One region of the Mesorhizobium sp. P2_B11 genome, then DNA from elsewhere that is predicted to be linked to it. Evidence: predicted binding sites of a transcription regulator. Region 1 holds the regulator's gene; each other region holds the start of a gene.
What was found. Region 1 encodes LexA, which represses DNA repair genes until DNA is damaged. Its sites were predicted from a motif close to TGTTCNNNNTGTGTTCNG; they were not measured.
Positions count from the first base shown of each region.

Region 2: a site for LexA is predicted at 1,364-1,381, ahead of recA (recombinase RecA). Genes of this name have one in related genera too.
Region 3: a site for LexA is predicted at 2,208-2,225, ahead of AC1DYJ_RS07155 (helicase-related protein). Genes of this name have one in related genera too.
Region 4: a site for LexA is predicted at 2,547-2,564, ahead of AC1DYJ_RS28595 (DNA recombination protein RmuC). Genes of this name have one in related genera too.

Region 1 is NZ_JBFUDF010000006.1:148,095-152,421, reverse strand. It holds gene AC1DYJ_RS20130 (ComEC/Rec2 family competence protein) at 1-966, shown strand, start outside; gene lexA (transcriptional repressor LexA) at 960-1,721, opposite strand; gene AC1DYJ_RS20120 (GntR family transcriptional regulator) at 1,928-2,707, opposite strand; gene kynU (kynureninase) at 2,875-4,122, shown strand; gene kynA (tryptophan 2,3-dioxygenase) at 4,189-4,327, opposite strand, start outside.
Region 2 is NZ_JBFUDF010000006.1:403,807-408,133, forward strand. It holds gene recA (recombinase RecA) at 204-1,304, opposite strand; gene AC1DYJ_RS21415 (carbohydrate kinase family protein) at 1,589-2,533, shown strand; gene AC1DYJ_RS21420 (pseudouridine-5'-phosphate glycosidase) at 2,586-3,503, shown strand; gene AC1DYJ_RS21425 (TfoX/Sxy family protein) at 3,760-4,083, opposite strand; gene AC1DYJ_RS21430 (GFA family protein) at 4,175-4,327, shown strand, end outside.
Region 3 is NZ_JBFUDF010000002.1:578,867-583,193, reverse strand. It holds gene AC1DYJ_RS07165 (acetyl-CoA C-acetyltransferase) at 1-867, shown strand, start outside; gene phbB (acetoacetyl-CoA reductase) at 956-1,681, shown strand; gene AC1DYJ_RS07155 (helicase-related protein) at 2,391-4,327, shown strand, end outside.
Region 4 is NZ_JBFUDF010000010.1:138,934-143,260, reverse strand. It holds gene truA (tRNA pseudouridine(38-40) synthase TruA) at 1-493, opposite strand, end outside; gene AC1DYJ_RS28610 (GNAT family N-acetyltransferase) at 505-1,011, opposite strand; gene fmt (methionyl-tRNA formyltransferase) at 1,008-1,958, opposite strand; gene def (peptide deformylase) at 1,963-2,493, opposite strand; gene AC1DYJ_RS28595 (DNA recombination protein RmuC) at 2,597-3,847, shown strand; gene AC1DYJ_RS28590 (class I SAM-dependent methyltransferase) at 3,856-4,327, opposite strand, start outside.

The DNA of each region.
Region 1 (4,327 bases):
ATGACCTCGATCATTGCCGGCAGCGCGACCTTGCTGTTTGCCATCTGGCATTTTCAGCGCGTGTCGCCGCTCAGCCTGCTCGCCAATCTGGCCGTGATGCCAATTGTCTCTGTCGTCATGCTCTTGGCGGTGATCAGCGCATTGCTGATGCCTTTTGGCTTTGACTGGCCGTCCCTCTATCTGATGGGCAAGGGCCTGACGGCGATGATCGCCATCTCTGGCTGGATCTCCGAACGCTCCCCGGTCGATGCCGTCGGGCTGATCTCCATTCAGTCGGTCCTGCTGGTGACGGTCGCCCTTGTCATTGCCACCATGGCCACGACCTGGCTCAGGCTGGCGGCCGTGCCTTTCGCGCTGGCCGGCCTGCTGACCGTGCCGCAGGTGCGCACGCCTGACGTGCTCATTTCGGAAGACGCACATCTGGTTGCTGTGCCGATCGGCGGCGGCGAGCTTGCCCTCAACCGGGAGCGCGCAAACGAATTCACCACCGACAATTGGAAACGGGCGCTGCGGGCCGAAACCATCATTCAGCCGGAGACCTTCGAGACTGGAGATACGCGGTTCGACCTCGATCCGCTCGACCTGCCGCCCGGCTCACCCTTCTACTGCACAGGCGATCTCTGCATTGCCCGGCACCCGTCCGGCGCCATTGTCGCGCTTGCGAAGGATCGCAAAACAGCCCGACCGGCCTGCGCTTTCGCGAGCCTGATCGTCATCGACGACGCCACCGCCTACAATCCTTGTCGCGACCCGCTGGTGCTAGTCGTGACCAAGAAGCAGCTTGCCCGTGACGGAAGTGCCGCCGTCTTCTTCGACCAGCAATCGGCCGCGACAGCGCCAGCCATACGTTTCGCCGTCGACAAGCCCTATCGTCCCTGGCACGAGCAACGCCGCTTCTCACGCGAAGCACGCGGCCTGCCGCCCTACAAGGAGCGCGAAAAGTACAAACCCAAGCCGGCTCAGTAGCGCCGGATCAGCCCGACCAGCTTGCCCTGCACCTTGACCCGGTCCGGCCCGAAGATGCGGGTTTCATAGGCCGGGTTGGCGGCTTCCAGCGCGATGGAGGCGCCCTTGCGGCGGAAGCGCTTCAGCGTCGCTTCCTCTTCGTCGACCAGCGCCACCACGATCTCGCCGGGGCTCGCCGTATCGGCATTGCGGATGATGACCGTGTCGCCGTCGAAAATGCCGGCCTCGATCATCGAGTCGCCCTTGACCTCAAGCGCGTAATGTTCGCCGCCCATGATCATGTCCGGCGGCACCGAGATCGAATGCGTCTGGTGCTGGATGGCGTCGATCGGCACACCGGCGGCGATGCGGCCCATCACCGGGATCGACACAGCCGAAACCGCGTCGTCATTGCCGGCCGACATCGAACGCGACGACGAGGCCGGCTTGATCTGGCGGCCGAGACCGCTTTGCCCCACACCGCCTTGTCCGCCTTGACCGAGACTGCCCTGGATGACGCTCGGCGAAAACTTCTTCGCCGCATTGAGGCCGGGAGCGATCGAGTCGGGCAATCGCAGCACTTCCAGCGCACGCGCCCGGTTCGGCAGCCGGCGAATGAAACCCCGCTCCTCCAGCGCCGTGATCAGGCGGTGAATGCCGGACTTGGAGGCAAGGTCGAGCGCCTCCTTCATCTCGTCGAAAGACGGCGGGATTCCGCTCTCCTTCAGGCGTTCATGGATGAACATCAGGAGTTCATGTTGTTTGCGCGTCAGCATCGCGGCCCCCACGGGTTCTGAAACCAGAATCAGAAAAAACAAACCCAGAACAAACACTATCTGTTCCAGTTGTGTTCCGCAACTGTTTAAAGTTTAATGAATGCGTTGACGTTTTGTTCAGCCTAACGTTCCGCGCCGCGATCGGCGCCCGCGCTTCGTTTGCCGGCAACGGGGTGAAATGCCGGCGGCCCGCGCCATCGGGCCATTCATGCCTTGCCGGACCGCTGCCGCTTTTTCGGGCGGGGCTGCACTGCCTCCGTCGCTGCGCCCGGTTCACTCTGGGCATAGACCTGCAGCGTGTAGCCGATGTGAACGCTCATCAGTTTTTTTGCGCGCTCGGCGTCGCGATCAAGGGCTGCTTCCATCAGGGCGGTGTGGTGTTCGATCGCCACGGCGTCGCGCAGCGCCGCCATGGCCTTCTGGTGGCCGTGCTGGCGGCCGGCGGCCGCGCGCAGCGTCGGGGCCAGGCTAAGAAAGCGGTGGTGGCGATGCAGTTGATCGGAGATCGTCGCGTTGAAACGCAGCAGCCAGCTCGATGTCGCGGCACTGAGCAGCGCCGCGTGGAAGGCATCATGTTTTTCGTACCACGCATCGACGGCCTCATCCGAGGGATCATCGAGCACGGACCCACAGCGTGAGAGGCGGTAGTGCGTGGCAACGACCGCGTCTTCCCACTGACGGTCGCCCTTTTCGATCGATTCAACCAGCAAGGGCAGTTCGACCACCAGCCGCGCACGCGACAGATCCTCGAGCTCGGCGCGAGAGACGGGAGCAACCGCAAACCCACGGTTGCTGATGGCGGTCACAAGCCGTTCGGCTTCCAGCCGCGACAGCGCCTCGCGAAGCGGCGTCCAGCCGATGCCGTAGGTTCCGCGCAACGTGCTCAGCTTCAAGGGTGCTGCAGGCGCCAGCCGGGTCGCAAGAATATCGCGCCTCAGCAGCCGATAGGCCGCTTCCGTCTTCGAGGACTGCTCGTCATCCAACATCGTGACCCATCAGTCAGATTGCTCGGATGGTGATTATATATCAAAGCCTTTCATTGGGTAGATTATATATAATGTTTGACAGCTCCAGGAGGACCGCTCAAGATCGCCGGCATGTTTGGGCGGCCAGGCTCCGCCGAATGCGTTTGTCCATGGAGGGGCGCCGGATCATGAGCATGACACCCGATCTCGCTGCAATCGAAGCGATGGATGCCGCCGATCCGCTGCGTTCCATGCGTGAACGCTTTGTCTTGCCGCAAGGCGTGATCTATCTCGACGGCAATTCGCTGGGCGCCGCGTCACCAGCCGTCTTCAGCGAACTGCAGCAGGCCGCCACGCAGGAATGGGCGCAGGATCTCATTCGCGCCTGGAACACCGCCGGCTGGTTCAACATGCCGGTGGAACTCGGCGATCAGCTCGGACGACTGATCGGCGCGGCTAGCGGGCAGACGGTGGTCTGCGACACGACCTCGATCAACATCTACAAGCTGCTGCACGCGGCACTCGGCATGCGGCCGGATCGCTCGGTCATCGTTGCCGAAGGCGACAGTTTCCCGACCGACCTCTATATGGCCGAAGGCGTCGCCTCGACCCGGCCGGGAACGCGGCTGCGGCTGGAGGGCGTCGACGCTGCCGCAATCGAGGATCTGATCGACGACAGCGTTGCCGTCATCCTGGTCAACCACGTCAACTACAAATCCGGCCAGTTGCGCGACATGGCGGCGCTGACGCGCAAGGCACATGAGGCCGGCGCGCTGATCATCTGGGATCTCTGCCACACCGCCGGCGCCTTGCCGGTCGAACTCGACCGCGCCAATGCCGATTTCGCCGTTGGCTGCACCTACAAATACCTCAATGGCGGCCCCGGCTCGCCGGCCTTCATCTACGCGGCCGAACGCCACCATGGCGATGTTCATCAGCCACTCAGCGGCTGGTGGGGCCATGCGCGGCCCTTTGCCTTCGAGCAGGGCTTTGCGGTCGGCAGCGGCATCCGCCGCTTCCTGTGCGGAACGCAGCCGGTGCTGTCGATGCGGGCGCTGAAAGGGGCGCTCGATATCTGGAACGACGTCGACATGGCGGCGGTGCGCAAAAAGAGCATCGCGCTGACCGACCTGTTCATCCAGCTCGTCGAAGCCAGATGCGGCGCTTACGGGCTTGAACTGGAAAGTCCTCGTGACGGCAGCCAGCGCGGTAGCCAGGTGTCATTCCTCCACCCGCACGGCTATCAGGTGATGCGCGCGCTGATCGAGCGCGGTGTGATCGGCGATTTTCGGGCGCCGTCGACCATCCGTTTCGGCTTCACGCCGCTCTATGTCGGCTATGGCGATGTCTGGCAGGGGGTCGACGTGCTGGAGGATATTCTGCGCACCGGCGCCTGGCAGGACGCCCGCTTTGCGGTCAAGACCGCGGTTACCTGAAATCGGCGCAAGTCCAGGAAAAGTGCGTAGCGCTTTTCCCTCGGGAATTGCGCGGAAACAAAGAGCTCAGAGCCGGGTGCGAACCGTCCACAGCTCCGGAAACAGCACGACCTCCAGCATCTTTTTCAGGTAGGAAGCGCCTGAGGTGCCGCCGGTGCCGCGCTTCAAGCCGATGATGCGTTCGACCGTGGTGACGTGGTTGAAG
Region 2 (4,327 bases), 260 kb from region 1:
TTGGCCTTTTAGCGGGCAGGCTTCACCCTGTCCAGAAACACGGAATTGGGCCAATCCGGCAGCTGCCAGGCTGCCTTCACGCTTGCCCAAAAACGAAAACCGCCGGCGCGAAGGCCGGCGGTTTTGAACGCGATTACTAAAGAACTCTGTTACTTAAGCGTCAGATAATAGGCCGGATTTATGGCCGAACTCTGGCAGCTGCCTTACATGGCGCCGGATTCTTCCTCAAAGCCGTCGTCTTCGCCGCGCTCGGGGCCGCCATTCTCGAGGAACTTTTCGGCAATCAGCCCGGCATTCTGCCTGAGCGCCAGTTCGATCTCGCGCGCCGTGTCGGGATTGTCGCGCAGGAACAGTTTGGCGTTCTCGCGACCTTGGCCGAGGCGCTGCGAATTGTAGGAGAACCAGGCGCCCGACTTTTCGACCACGCCTGCCTTGACGCCGAGGTCGACCAACTCGCCGGTCTTGGACACGCCTTCGCCATACATGATGTCGAACTCGACCACCTTGAAGGGCGGCGCCAGCTTGTTCTTGACCACCTTCACGCGGGTCTGGTTGCCGACGACCTCGTCGCGGTCCTTGACCGAGCCGATGCGGCGGATGTCGAGACGCACCGAAGCGTAGAATTTCAACGCGTTGCCGCCGGTGGTGGTTTCGGGCGAACCGAACATGACGCCGATCTTCATGCGGATCTGGTTGATGAAGATGACCATGGTGTTGGAGCGCGAGATCGAGGCGGTCAGCTTGCGCAGCGCCTGGCTCATCAGACGCGCCTGCAGGCCGGGCAGCGAATCGCCCATCTCGCCCTCGATTTCAGCGCGCGGCGTCAGCGCCGCAACCGAATCGACCACCAGCACGTCGATGGCGCCGGAACGGACCAGCGTGTCGCAGATCTCCAGCGCCTGCTCGCCGGTGTCGGGCTGCGAGATCAGCAGGTTTTCGAGATCGACGCCGAGCTTGCGGGCATAGACCGGGTCGAGCGCGTGCTCGGCATCGACGAAGGCGCAGATGCCGCCCTTCTTCTGGGCTTCGGCCACCGTGTGCAGCGCCAGCGTCGTCTTGCCCGAGCTTTCCGGCCCGTAGATCTCAACGATGCGGCCGCGCGGCAGGCCGCCGACGCCAAGCGCGATGTCGAGGCCAAGCGATCCGGTCGGCACGGTTTCGATCTCGACGACCTGCTCATTGGCGCCCAGCCGCATGATCGAGCCCTTGCCGAAGGCGCGCTCGATTTGCGACAGCGCCGCGTCCAGAGCCTTTGATTTGTCCACCGCTTTGTCCTCTACAAGCCGCAAAGAATTCTGAGCCATGATACATCACCCCTTGGTCGTCAATGAAGGCCGGACAATCCGTAATCCCTGCCCCAGTTTGTACCTTTTTTGTTCTCGTTTGGCAAGAGGGGTCAAATATCTGAAAAACAATCTTTATCCGGATTTGTTCTTTTTTTGTCTCGTGGTTTGGTTTTCGGCCGCGTTCCGCATTGGTCCAGACGGTGCGGCGGTTTGGCTCCGCCCGAATCGCTGGCTCGCCTGCGAAGCTCCGCCGCACAGCCTAGCGCTTGTGCAGCAGGAATAACAAAGGTCATATCGCCGGCATGGTGAAATCTGCAAAAATCCTGGCGGTGGGCGGCGCCCATATCGACCGACGCGGCCAGGTGTCCGGCGCTTATGTGCCGGCGGCGTCCAATCCCGGCACGATGCGCGAAGATGTCGGCGGCGGTGTCTTCAATGCGCTGCGCAGCCTCGCGCGGCTTGGTGTTTCGGCCTCGCTGATGTCGATGCGCGGCGGCGATGCGGCGGGCGAGACGGTGTCGCGCGCCATCGCTGACGCCGGCATTGCCGATCTGTCGGCGGTGTTCCTCGACCGCACGACGCCGAGCTACACCGCCCTGATCGACCGCGACGGCGAGTTGATCACCGGCTTTGCCGACATGGCGCTCTACGATCTGGCCTTCCCCAAGCAGATGCGCCGCTCCAAGGTGCGCGAGGTGGTCGCCATGGCGGACGCGGTGCTGTGCGACGCCAATCTCCCGTCTTCGGCACTCGAACGGCTGGTGGCGCTTGCTGTCGACAAGCCGGTCTATGCCATTGCCATTTCGCCGGCCAAGGTGGTGCGGCTGATCCCGGTGCTGAAGGAGCTCGCGCAGGTCTTCATGAACCGGCGGGAGGCCATGGTGCTGGCCGGCGTCGGCGTCAATGCGACCGAGCGCGAGACCGTCGACGGTCTGCGCTGCAGCGGCCTCAGGAGTGGCGTGGTGACGGCCGGCGATGGCCCGGTGCTGGGTTTCGACGAAGCCGGCGCCTTCTCCATCCTGCCGCCGGCGCCGAGAAAGGTCGCCGACGTCACCGGAGCCGGCGACGCGCTGGCCGGTGCGACCATCGCTGCCCTGCTGCGCGGCCTGATCTTGCGCCAGGCCCTGCGCGAAGGCGTGGCCGCGGCGACGCTCGCCATCGAAAGTGCGGACGCGGTGCCGGTCTTCACCGCCGCGACCTTTGCGGAAGCGCTGGCTCTTGTGCCGGACGCACAGGAAATGGCATGAGGGCGGCCAATTGCCATTGCCGGAGCTTTCTTGCTCCGGATCGGAGACCGTCATGACCCCGCAAAGCGCCCGCCCCTTCATCGACATCCACACGCCGGTGGCCGAAGCGCTCGCCGCCGGCCGGCCGGTGGTGGCGCTGGAAAGCACCATCATCACCCATGGCATGCCCTACCCCGACAATGGCGCCATGGCGGCCAATGTCGAAAAGATCATTTTGGACAATGGCGCGGTGCCGGCGACGATCGCCGTGGTCGCTGGCCGCATCAAGATCGGGCTCTCCGATGGCGAGCGCGAGTCGCTGGCAATGACCGGCGACGCCATGAAGCTGTCGCGCGCCGATCTCGGCTTTGCGGTTGCGCAGGGACGCACCGGCGGCACCACGGTCGCCGCCACCATGATCGCGTCTCACATGGTCGGGATCAACGTGTTCGCCACCGGCGGCATTGGCGGCGTGCACAAAGGCGCGGAAAAAAGCTTCGACATCTCGGCCGATCTGGACGAGCTGGCGCGCACGCCCGTCATTGTCGTCTCGGCCGGCGCCAAGGCCATCCTCGACATCGAAAAGACGCTGGAGGTGCTGGAAACGCGCGGCGTGCCAGTGATCGGCCATGGCTGCGAAACCATGCCGGCCTTCTGGTCGCGCCAGTCGCGCTTTCGCGCCCCGCTGACCCTGCACAGACCGGAAGAGATCGCGCATTTCTACAAGACCCGGGCAGCACTTGGCCTCGGCGGCGGCATGCTGATCGCCAATCCGGTGCCGCAGGATGACGAAATCCCGGCCGACGAGATGGCCGGCTACATCGAGGCCGCGCAGAAGGCGGCGGAGGCACAGAATGTCACCGGCAAGGCGGTGACGCCGTTCCTGCTCGGGAAGATTCTCGAACTGACCGGCGGCCGGAGCTTGAAGACGAATATTGCGCTGGTCGAGAACAATGCGCGGCTGGCGGCCAGGATTGCCAAGGCTTTGTAAGTTCACGCGTCCGCAATACATCGCTGATTACGACTGTCGCGTTCCGTCACCCCCCTCTCTGTCCTGCCGGACATCTCCCCCTCAAGGGGGGAGATTGGATGTCACGCCGGCTTTCGCCAATCACGAACGTTGAAAGAATCGCGCCGTCGACAAAGCTGCTAATCTCCCCCCTTGAGGGGGAGATGGCCGGCAGGCCAGAGAGGGGTGCTGTCCCTCGGCGCTTGTAAGAAAATTCGGCACCATCACTGCGGGGACATTACTTCCCCGCCCGCTGCCCAGCCTCATACGCTCGCCGTGCCCACACCCTCATCTCGTCGGGATCATCGAACGCGTCGTCGGGAATGCTCCAATACGGCATCGCGACCAGTTTGCCGTGTCGCGAGCCGGTATAGGCCCATTGTTGGCAGCCGGCGGCTTCGAAGTCGGGGGCGCTTTGTTCGTCAGCCTTCAGCTTAAGTTCGCCTCGCAGCACGATGGCGACGATGACGCCGTCGAAATAGATGCCCTTGCCGCCAAACAGTCTTCGGATCGAGACCGGACCAAGGCTCTCGAAAAGTTCTTCTATGCGTTCATTGTCCATGCCGCGATCATGTCACCGGGATTTGGCCTTGTCATCGCCGCAACCAAAACCATGCTGACAGGTTGAAAACGAAATTCGTCGGAGTTTTTTCATGCCGCTTCTGCTCAAAGGATCCTGCCGCTGTGATGCCGTCCATTTCGAGGTGGAGAGCCACACGCCGGTGCCGTTCATGCTGTGCTACTGCTCGATCTGCCGCAAACAGCAGGGCGGCGGCGGCTTCGCCATCAATCTCGGCGCCGACTAC
Region 3 (4,327 bases), on a different contig from region 1:
ACTGGCGACGCCAAGGTGATCATCGCCGGCGGCCAGGAATCAATGTCGCTGTCGCCGCACGCCGAGCACCTGCGCGCCGGGGTCAAGATGGGCGACTACAAGATGATCGACACCATGATCAAGGACGGCCTGTGGGATGCCTTCAACGGCTACCACATGGGCAACACCGCCGAGAACGTCGCCCGCCAGTTCCAGATCACCCGCGATGACCAGGACCAGTTCGCATTGGCCTCGCAGAACAAGGCCGAGGCCGCGCAGAAGGCCGGCAAGTTCAAGGACGAGATCGTCGCCGTCACCATCAAGGGCAGGAAGGGCGACACCGTCGTCGATCAGGACGAATACATCCGCCACGGCGCCACCATCGACGCCATGACCAAGCTGAAGCCGGCCTTCGACAAGGACGGCACGGTGACCGCCGCCAATGCTTCCGGCATCAATGACGGCGCCGCCGGCGCGCTGCTGATGACCGAGGCCGAAGCCACCCGTCGCGGCATTACCCCGCTGGTGCGCATCGCGTCCTGGGCAACCGCAGGCGTCGATCCGGCGATCATGGGCACCGGACCTATTCCCGCTTCGAAGCGGGCGCTGGAGAAGGCCGGCTGGTCGGTCAAGGACCTCGACCTCGTCGAGGCCAACGAAGCCTTCGCCGCCCAGGCCTGTGCCGTCAACAAGGGCATGGGCTGGGATACTTCGATCGTCAACGTCAATGGCGGCGCCATTGCCATCGGCCATCCGATCGGCGCGTCGGGCGCACGCGTCTTCAACACGCTGGTTTTCGAGATGCGCCGCCGAGGCGCCAAGAAGGGTCTCGCCACGCTCTGCATCGGCGGCGGCATGGGCGTCGCCTTGTGCGTGGAAGCGCTGTAATAACGACAATTAGGTACCAACGGAAGCGAGTGGGGAAAGAGGAATTACCCACTCGTTCATGCGACAACCTTAATGCCTGGGAGGACACATGACCAAAGTAGCGCTCGTCACCGGTGGATCGCGCGGCATCGGCGCCGCCATTTCGATCGGCCTGAAAAATGCGGGTTACACCGTTGCCGCCAACTATGCCGGCAATGACGAGGCTGCGGCGAAATTCAGCGCCGAGACCGGCATCAAGACCTACAAATGGTCCGTCGCCGACTACGACGCCTGTGCGGCCGGGATCAAACAGGTCGAGGCCGATCTCGGCCCCGTCTCTGTGCTGGTCAACAATGCCGGCATCACCCGCGACGCCATGTTCCACAAGCTGACGCGCGAGCAGTGGAAAGAGGTCATCGACACCAACCTTTCGGGCGTCTTCAACATGACGCATCCGCTGTGGGGTGGCATGCGCGACCGCAAGTTCGGCCGCGTCATCACCATCTCGTCGATCAACGGCCAGAAGGGCCAGGCCGGCCAGGTCAACTATTCCGCCGCCAAGGCCGGCGACATCGGCTTCTCCAAGGCGCTCGCCCAGGAAGGGGCTCGCGCCGGCATCACCGTCAACGTCATCTGTCCCGGCTACATCGCCACCGAGATGGTCAAGGCGATCGACGAGAAGGTGCTCAACGAACGCATCATCCCGCAGATCCCGGTCGGCCGCCTCGGCGAGCCCGAAGAGATCGCACGCTGCGTCGTCTTCCTCGCCTCCGAAGACGCCGGCTTCATCACCGGCTCGACCATCACCGCCAATGGCGGCCAGTACTTCGCCTGAGACCAAGATGTTCGGCTGAGAGAAAAACGGGCCGTTGACTGGCCCGTTTTTTTGTCGCCGACGGACATGCTCCCAGACTTCCTCGTGGAGGTACTGCCCCATTCCGGCACGCAAAGATTAACGGCGGCCGCTGGCCCCTGTGCGAAACCCGCTTCACAAGCTGTGAATTCTCGGTGGGTAAGCTGTGGATAACACAACATATTGGGGTGAACAAACCGGGAAAATCCTGACATCCCTGATTTGTCGTCGATTTGTTCCGGCTTTGACCGAAACGTTAATGGCGAACGCCGAATTGCCCGGCCAAATGGTTAGGGCTCGTTAAAAAAAGTCAATAATTTCATAATCTTGGCCAATAGCAGTTGACCGATGACCAAGCTTCGCCGGCCAAGGTTAATGGCTAAGCTCGCCTTGCATGAATCGGGCCAGTTCAATGGATTCAGCATGTGGTGAGACTCGCGGTCGCAAAACCCACATGTAGCCGTGAACAAAAAGTGAATCTGCTTGAGTCACTGATTCGTCGCCGATTCGTTCCAGACTCGTTCCAACTGTTAATCGGCAGCGAATCCAGACCTCGAAGACGACTCCGCAACTGACGGCCGGAACATTCCGCTTTCGCTTCGCGGCTGAAATCCCTATGTGTCGCCTGTCATACGCGCCATTTAAGGTGCGCTCCCGACAACACGATGCAGAAAGCCTCATTTCCGGGCCGATGAACATCCAGCCGAAACATACCGAACCGCTGATCCTGTCGGGCCGCGACGTGACCGCTGTGCTTGGGCCGACCAACACCGGCAAGACCCATCTCGCCATCGAGCGCATGGTCGCGCATGAGAGCGGCATCATCGGCCTGCCGCTCCGCCTTCTGGCACGAGAAGTCTACGCCCGCGTCTGCGAAAAGGTCGGCGCCCACAAGGTGGCGCTGATCACCGGCGAGGAAAAAATCCAGCCGCCCGGCGCGAAATATTCGGTCTGCACCGTCGAGGCGATGCCGCGCGAGACCGATGCCGCTTTCGTCGCCATCGACGAGGTGCAACTGGCCGGCGATCTCGAACGCGGCCATATCTTCACCGACCGCATCCTGCACCTGCGCGGCCGCCAGGAAACGCTGCTGCTCGGCGCCGCCACCATGCATGGCATCCTGCAGCGCCTGCTGAAGGGCGTGTCGGTGGTGACGCGGCCACGGCTTTCGCATCTCGCCTATGCCGGTTCGAAGAAGCTGACCCGTTTGCCGCGCCGCACCGCCATCGTCGCCTTCTCCGCCGACGAGGTCTATGCCATCGGCGAACTGATCCGCCGCCAGCAAGGTGGCGCCGCCGTCGTGCTCGGCGCGCTCAGCCCACGTACCCGCAACGCTCAGGTGGCGATGTTCCAGGCGGGCGACGTCGACTATCTCGTCGCCACAGACGCCATCGGCATGGGTCTCAACCTCGATCTCGACCATGTCGCCTTCGCCCAGAACCGCAAGTTCGACGGCTACCAGTATCGCAATCTGACGGCTGCCGAGCTCGGCCAGATCGCCGGCCGCGCCGGACGCCATCTGCGCGACGGCACTTTTGGCGTCACCGGCCAGGTCGATCCACTCGATGAAGAACTGGTCAAGCGCATCGAAGGCCATGAATTCGACCCGGTGAAGGTGCTGCAGTGGCGCACCGCGCATTTCGATTTCGCCAGCCTCGACGCGCTGAAACGCTCGATCGAGACCAACGCGCCGGTCGAAGGCCTGACGCGGGCGCTGCCGGCAGTCGATGCGCAGGCGCTCGAGCATCTCTCCCGCGACGAGGAGATCCGCGCGCTCGCCACCAATTCCAAGCGCGTGGCGCTGCTGTGGGAGGCTTGCGCGCTGCCCGACTACCGCAAGATCGCGCCGGCCCAGCACTCCGACCTGATCGCCTCGATCTACACGGACCTCGCCAAACACGGCCATGTCGACGAGAACTACATGGCCGAGCAGGTGCGCCGGGCCGACACGACCGAAGGCGATATCGATACGCTGTCGCACCGCATTGCTCAGATCCGCACCTGGACATTCGTGTCCAACCGGCCGGGCTGGCTGGCCGATCAGGCACACTGGCAGGAAAAGACGCGCGAAATCGAAGACAGATTGTCGGATGCGCTGCATGAGCGGTTGACGAAACGGTTTGTAGACCGCAGGACTTCCGTCCTCATGCGGCGCCTTAGAGAAAATACAATGCCTGAAGCCGAAATCAGTCCTACCGGAACCGTCCTTGTCGAAGGCCATCATGTCGGCGAGTTGCAAGGGTTCCGCTTCACCGCCGACCAGAGCGCCGGCGGCGAAGACGCCAAGGCCGTGCGCACGGCAGCGCAAAAAGCGCTGGCCGCCGAGTTCGACGCGCGCGCCGAACGCTTCGGCGCCTGCGCCAATGGCGACCTGGCACTCGGCTCCGACGGCACGCTGCGCTGGATCGGCGCGCCGATCGGCACGCTGGTCTCCGGCGAAGACGCGCTGAAGCCGCGCCTGGTGCTTTTGGCCGACGAGCAGCTGACCGGCCCCGCCCGCGACAAGGTCGCCGCCCGCGCCGAGCGCTTCGTCAATTTCCAGATCGAGTCGCTGCTGAAGCCGCTGGTCGACTTGAAGAATGCCGAGCAGATCACCGGCATCGGCCGTGGCATCGCCTTCCAGCTCGT
Region 4 (4,327 bases), on a different contig from region 1:
GGCACTGGGTCGAGCGGAAGGTGGTAAAGTCATGCCGGCCAAGCAGGACTTTCGCCGCTTCGTGCATGGCGTCCGCATCGAGCCGTTTCGGCACCCACCAGACCTTGCCTTTTTCCATCGCTGCCGGCGCGCGCCGGTTGAGGATGCGGTAGAGATAGTGCCGCCCCGTGGCCGAGAAACGGGCGTCGAACTCGTCGGGGACAAATGTCGCCTGCAGGATGGCGACATGCGCGCCAGCCGCCTGCAGATGCGCGTTGATGGCGTCGCGCACCTTGTCGTTGGGCCATGCCTTGGCGAGATCGACATGCGCCACCTGGGCGGTCGCATGCACGCCGGCGTCGGTGCGGCCGGCGGCGCGCAACCGCACCGCCTCGCCGCTGAATTTCTCGATCGCCTGCTCTATCGCCTGCTGCACCGAGGGCTGATCCGCCTGGTGCTGCCAGCCGGCGAAGAGGCTGCCGTCATATTCGATATCGAGACGAAAACGCGGCATACACTCGCCGTTTAGGCGGCGAGTGCGGTAAAGGCCTGGGCATAGACCAGTTTGCCTTTTTCGGGTGCGTCACCCCAGGCCAGCGCCTGCAGCGCTTCGCCCTGGTATTCGCTCTCGAACTTTTCGGCGCGCGCATGGCTGTAGCCGAAGCGGCCATAATAGGCCGGATCACCCAACACAACGGCGAGCACTTCGCCGGCGTCCTTGAGGCGGATATGCGCCTCGCGGATCAACGCACCGCCAATGCCCGAACCATGGAAAGACGGCTCGACCGCCAACGGCGCCAGCGCCACAGCCGGGAAGCTCTTGCCGCCATTCTGCACATACAGCCTGGAGAACAGGATGTGGCCGACCACCTGGCCGTCTTCTTCCGCCACCAGCTCGACAACGGCGTCGCCGCCGGTGACCAGCGCGTCGACCAGACCGGCCTCCGCCTGCTGGCCGAATGCGTGTTCCTCGACGAGGCGAATAGCCTCGCGGTCCCGCGGCGTCGCCGCGCGTATCGACATCATGCTCATGAGAATTTGATTCCTTTTTCGATCTTGGCCCCGCGCAGAAACTCCTGCGCGGCAGCGGGCCTTCCGCCCGCCCGTTGAACTTCGACCAGTCTGACCGCGCCTGTTCCGCAGGCGACCGTCAGCCGGTCATCGAGAATTCCTCCCGACTCGCCCATGCCTTCAGAAAGCGTGCCTTCAGAAAGCGTCGAGCGAAGCAGTTTCAGCCGTTCTGTGCGGCCGCCAATGTCGGCCTCGCACCAGGCGCCAGGGAATGGCGACAGGCCGCGAATGTGATTGTGGACCTCGCCAGCCGGCCGCGTCCAGTCCACACGCGTCTCCGATTTATCGATTTTCCTAGCGTAGGTCACCCCGTCAGTCGCCTGCAAGGTCGATGCCAGCGTATTTGTCTCCAATCGGGACAGCGCTTCCACCATCAGGGTAGCGCCAATGTTCATCAAGCGATCGTGCAGATCGCCGGCGGTCATATCGGGTCCGATGGCGCATTTTTCAACCAGTGCCACCGGGCCGGTGTCCAGGCCCTCTTCCATATGCATCACCATCATGCCGGTCTCAGTATCGCCGGCCATGATGGCGCGCTGGATGGGAGCAGCACCACGCCATCGCGGCAAAAGCGAGGCATGGCCGTTGATACAGCCCAGCCGCGGGGCCTCGAGAATAGCCTTCGGCAACAGCAAACCATAAGCGACAACGACGGCGACATCGGCCTGCAAGGCGCGGAAAGCGGCCTGATCACTCTCGCTTTTCAGTGAAATCGGCGTGCGTACCGCGACATCAAGCCGCTCGGCCTCGCGCTGCACCGGCGACGGCGTCAGTTCCAGCCCACGGCGGCCCGCGGCGCGCGGCGGCTGGGTGTAAACGGCTGCTATCTCGTGTCCGGCCTCGGCGATCGCGCGCAGCACCGGCACCGAAAACTCCGGCGTGCCCATGAAGATGACGCGAAGCGACATCTTCCTATCCCACCAGCTTGCCCGGCGCCTTGTCCTTGGCGAGCTTCTTGAACTTCTTGACCACCATGTCGCGCTTCAGCTTCGAGATGTGGTCGATGAACAGCACGCCGTTGAGATGGTCGATCTCGTGCTGCAGGCAGGTTGCCATCAGGCCTTCGGCCTCGATCTCCTGCAGCTTGCCGTCGCGGTCGAGATATTTCACCCGCACCGAAGCCGGCCGCTCGACTTCGGCATAATAGTCCGGGATCGACAGGCAGCCTTCCTCGTAGACCGAGCGAGCGTCGCTGCTGTCCAGGACTTCAGGGTTGATGAAGACTTGTGGCGCCGGCGTCTCGTCTTCCTTGGCGAGGTCGATGACCAGCATGCGCAGCGGCTCGCCGATCTGGATCGCGGCAAGCCCGATGCCCGGCGCGTCATACATGGTCGCCAGCATACTGTCGGCCAGTTTGCGCACGGACGCGTCGACGCGTTCGAGCGGTTTGGAAACCTGGCGCAGGATGGGGTCGGGAAGGATGATGAGCGGCTTGATCGACATGGCGTCTCACCTAAGACGTCATGCGAAAAGCGTCAACCGGGGCGGTTTGCGCCCGTTCACGTTTTGATCTGTGCCAGGCCTGCGAATCGGCTATGCTGGCGGGATGGACGACCTGAATTCCATCTTTTCCGAGCCTGTTGCCCGGCTCGGCGCCACCACGATCACGCTCGGCCATGCGCTGGCCTTCGGCGCGATCGTGTTTCTCGGCCTGTTCCTGGCGCTGGTGGTCGCCCTGTGGCGGTCGGCCAAAGCGCGCACGATCGCCGCCGCGGAAGCCGCCGACCACGCCCGCGACGCCGAGGCGCGGATGGCCGGCATTTTGCAAAGCCAGGCGGAGATGCAGGGCCGCATGGGCGCCATCGCCGATGTGTTCGGCGCAAGGCAGGCCGAACTCAACCAGTCGATCGGCCAGCGGCTCGACGCCATGACCGGCCGCCTCGGCCAGACCATGACCGAGCAGACCAAATCGACGCATGAGAGCCTCGCCAAATTGCAGGAGCGGCTGGCGGTCATCGATACCGCGCAAGGCAACATCCAGTCGCTCGCCGGCCAGGTCGTGCAATTGCAGGCGATCCTGTCCAACAAGCAGACGCGCGGCGCCTTCGGCCAGTCGCGCATGGAGGCGATCGTCGCCGACGGACTGCCGATGGGCGCTTACGAATTCCAGGCGACGCTGTCGAACGGCAGCCGCCCCGACTGCCTGGTGCGGATGCCCAACGGCGCGCCGCAGCTTGCCATCGACGCCAAGTTTCCGCTTGAAGCCTGGAACGCCATCCGCGCCGCCGATGGCGCCGAACTGCAGAAGGTCGCGGCCCAGGCCTTCCGCCGCGACATCGAAATCCATGTCCGCGATATCTCGGAGAAATATCTGATCCAGGGCGAGACGCAGGACACCGCCTTCATGTTCGTGCCGTCGGAATCGGTGTTTGCCGAAATCCACGAGAATTTCGACGCGCTCATCCAGAAGGCGCACCGGGCCCGCGTCATCATTGTCTCGCCATCGCTTTTGATGCTGTCGATCCAAGTCATCCAGGCCATCCTCAAGGACGCCCGCATGCGCGAACAGGCGCATCTGATCCAGGGAGAGGTGATCCGGCTGATGGAGGATGTCGCACGCGTCGACGAACGCGTGCGCCGGCTGCAGACGCATTTCGGCCAGTCGGCCAAAGACATTGACGAGATACTGGTGTCGACATCGAAAGTGACCCGGCGCGGCCAGAAGATCGAAGCGCTGGAGTTTGGCGAAAGCGAAGCCGAAGCGCGCGGCGGACCCGCCAAGGCCGAACCCGGGGTGCGGGTGGCGGATTCCAAGACGGGTCAGCTCAGGCTGCGTGTTGTCGAAGGCGACGATTAGAGCCTGCTCTACACTGTAGCCACGATTACGTGTGCCTGAATTTTGGCCGCAACCTCGCCGCTGCCATGCCTGGCTGCAATCACGGCTGCGGCATGGTCGGTTGCCGCTTCCAGTTTTCCTGCATCCCTGGCCTCGATCTCGGTGCGAAGAAGCGTTCCCTGGCAATAGGCAACCGCCGCAAGCCGCGGCGAGGATGCACGGCTTTGCTCGGCCCTCGTCTCGATCAGCACACGGGAGAAACCTGCGCCTTCCACGTCACTGCGGATCAGCGCCGTGTCATGGTAGCCGTGCGGCGTGCGGGCGAGAAAACGCGGCGGATCGTCCGGAAAAATCTCGGCAAGAGCGTTCGTCACATCATTGGCGAACACATTCTCTTCGATGCGATCCCATACGTTGAACAGGAAATGGCCTCCGGGCTTGAGGACCCGCTTTGCTTCGCGATAGCCGGCGGTCCGGTCGGGAAAGAACATCGCGCCGAAC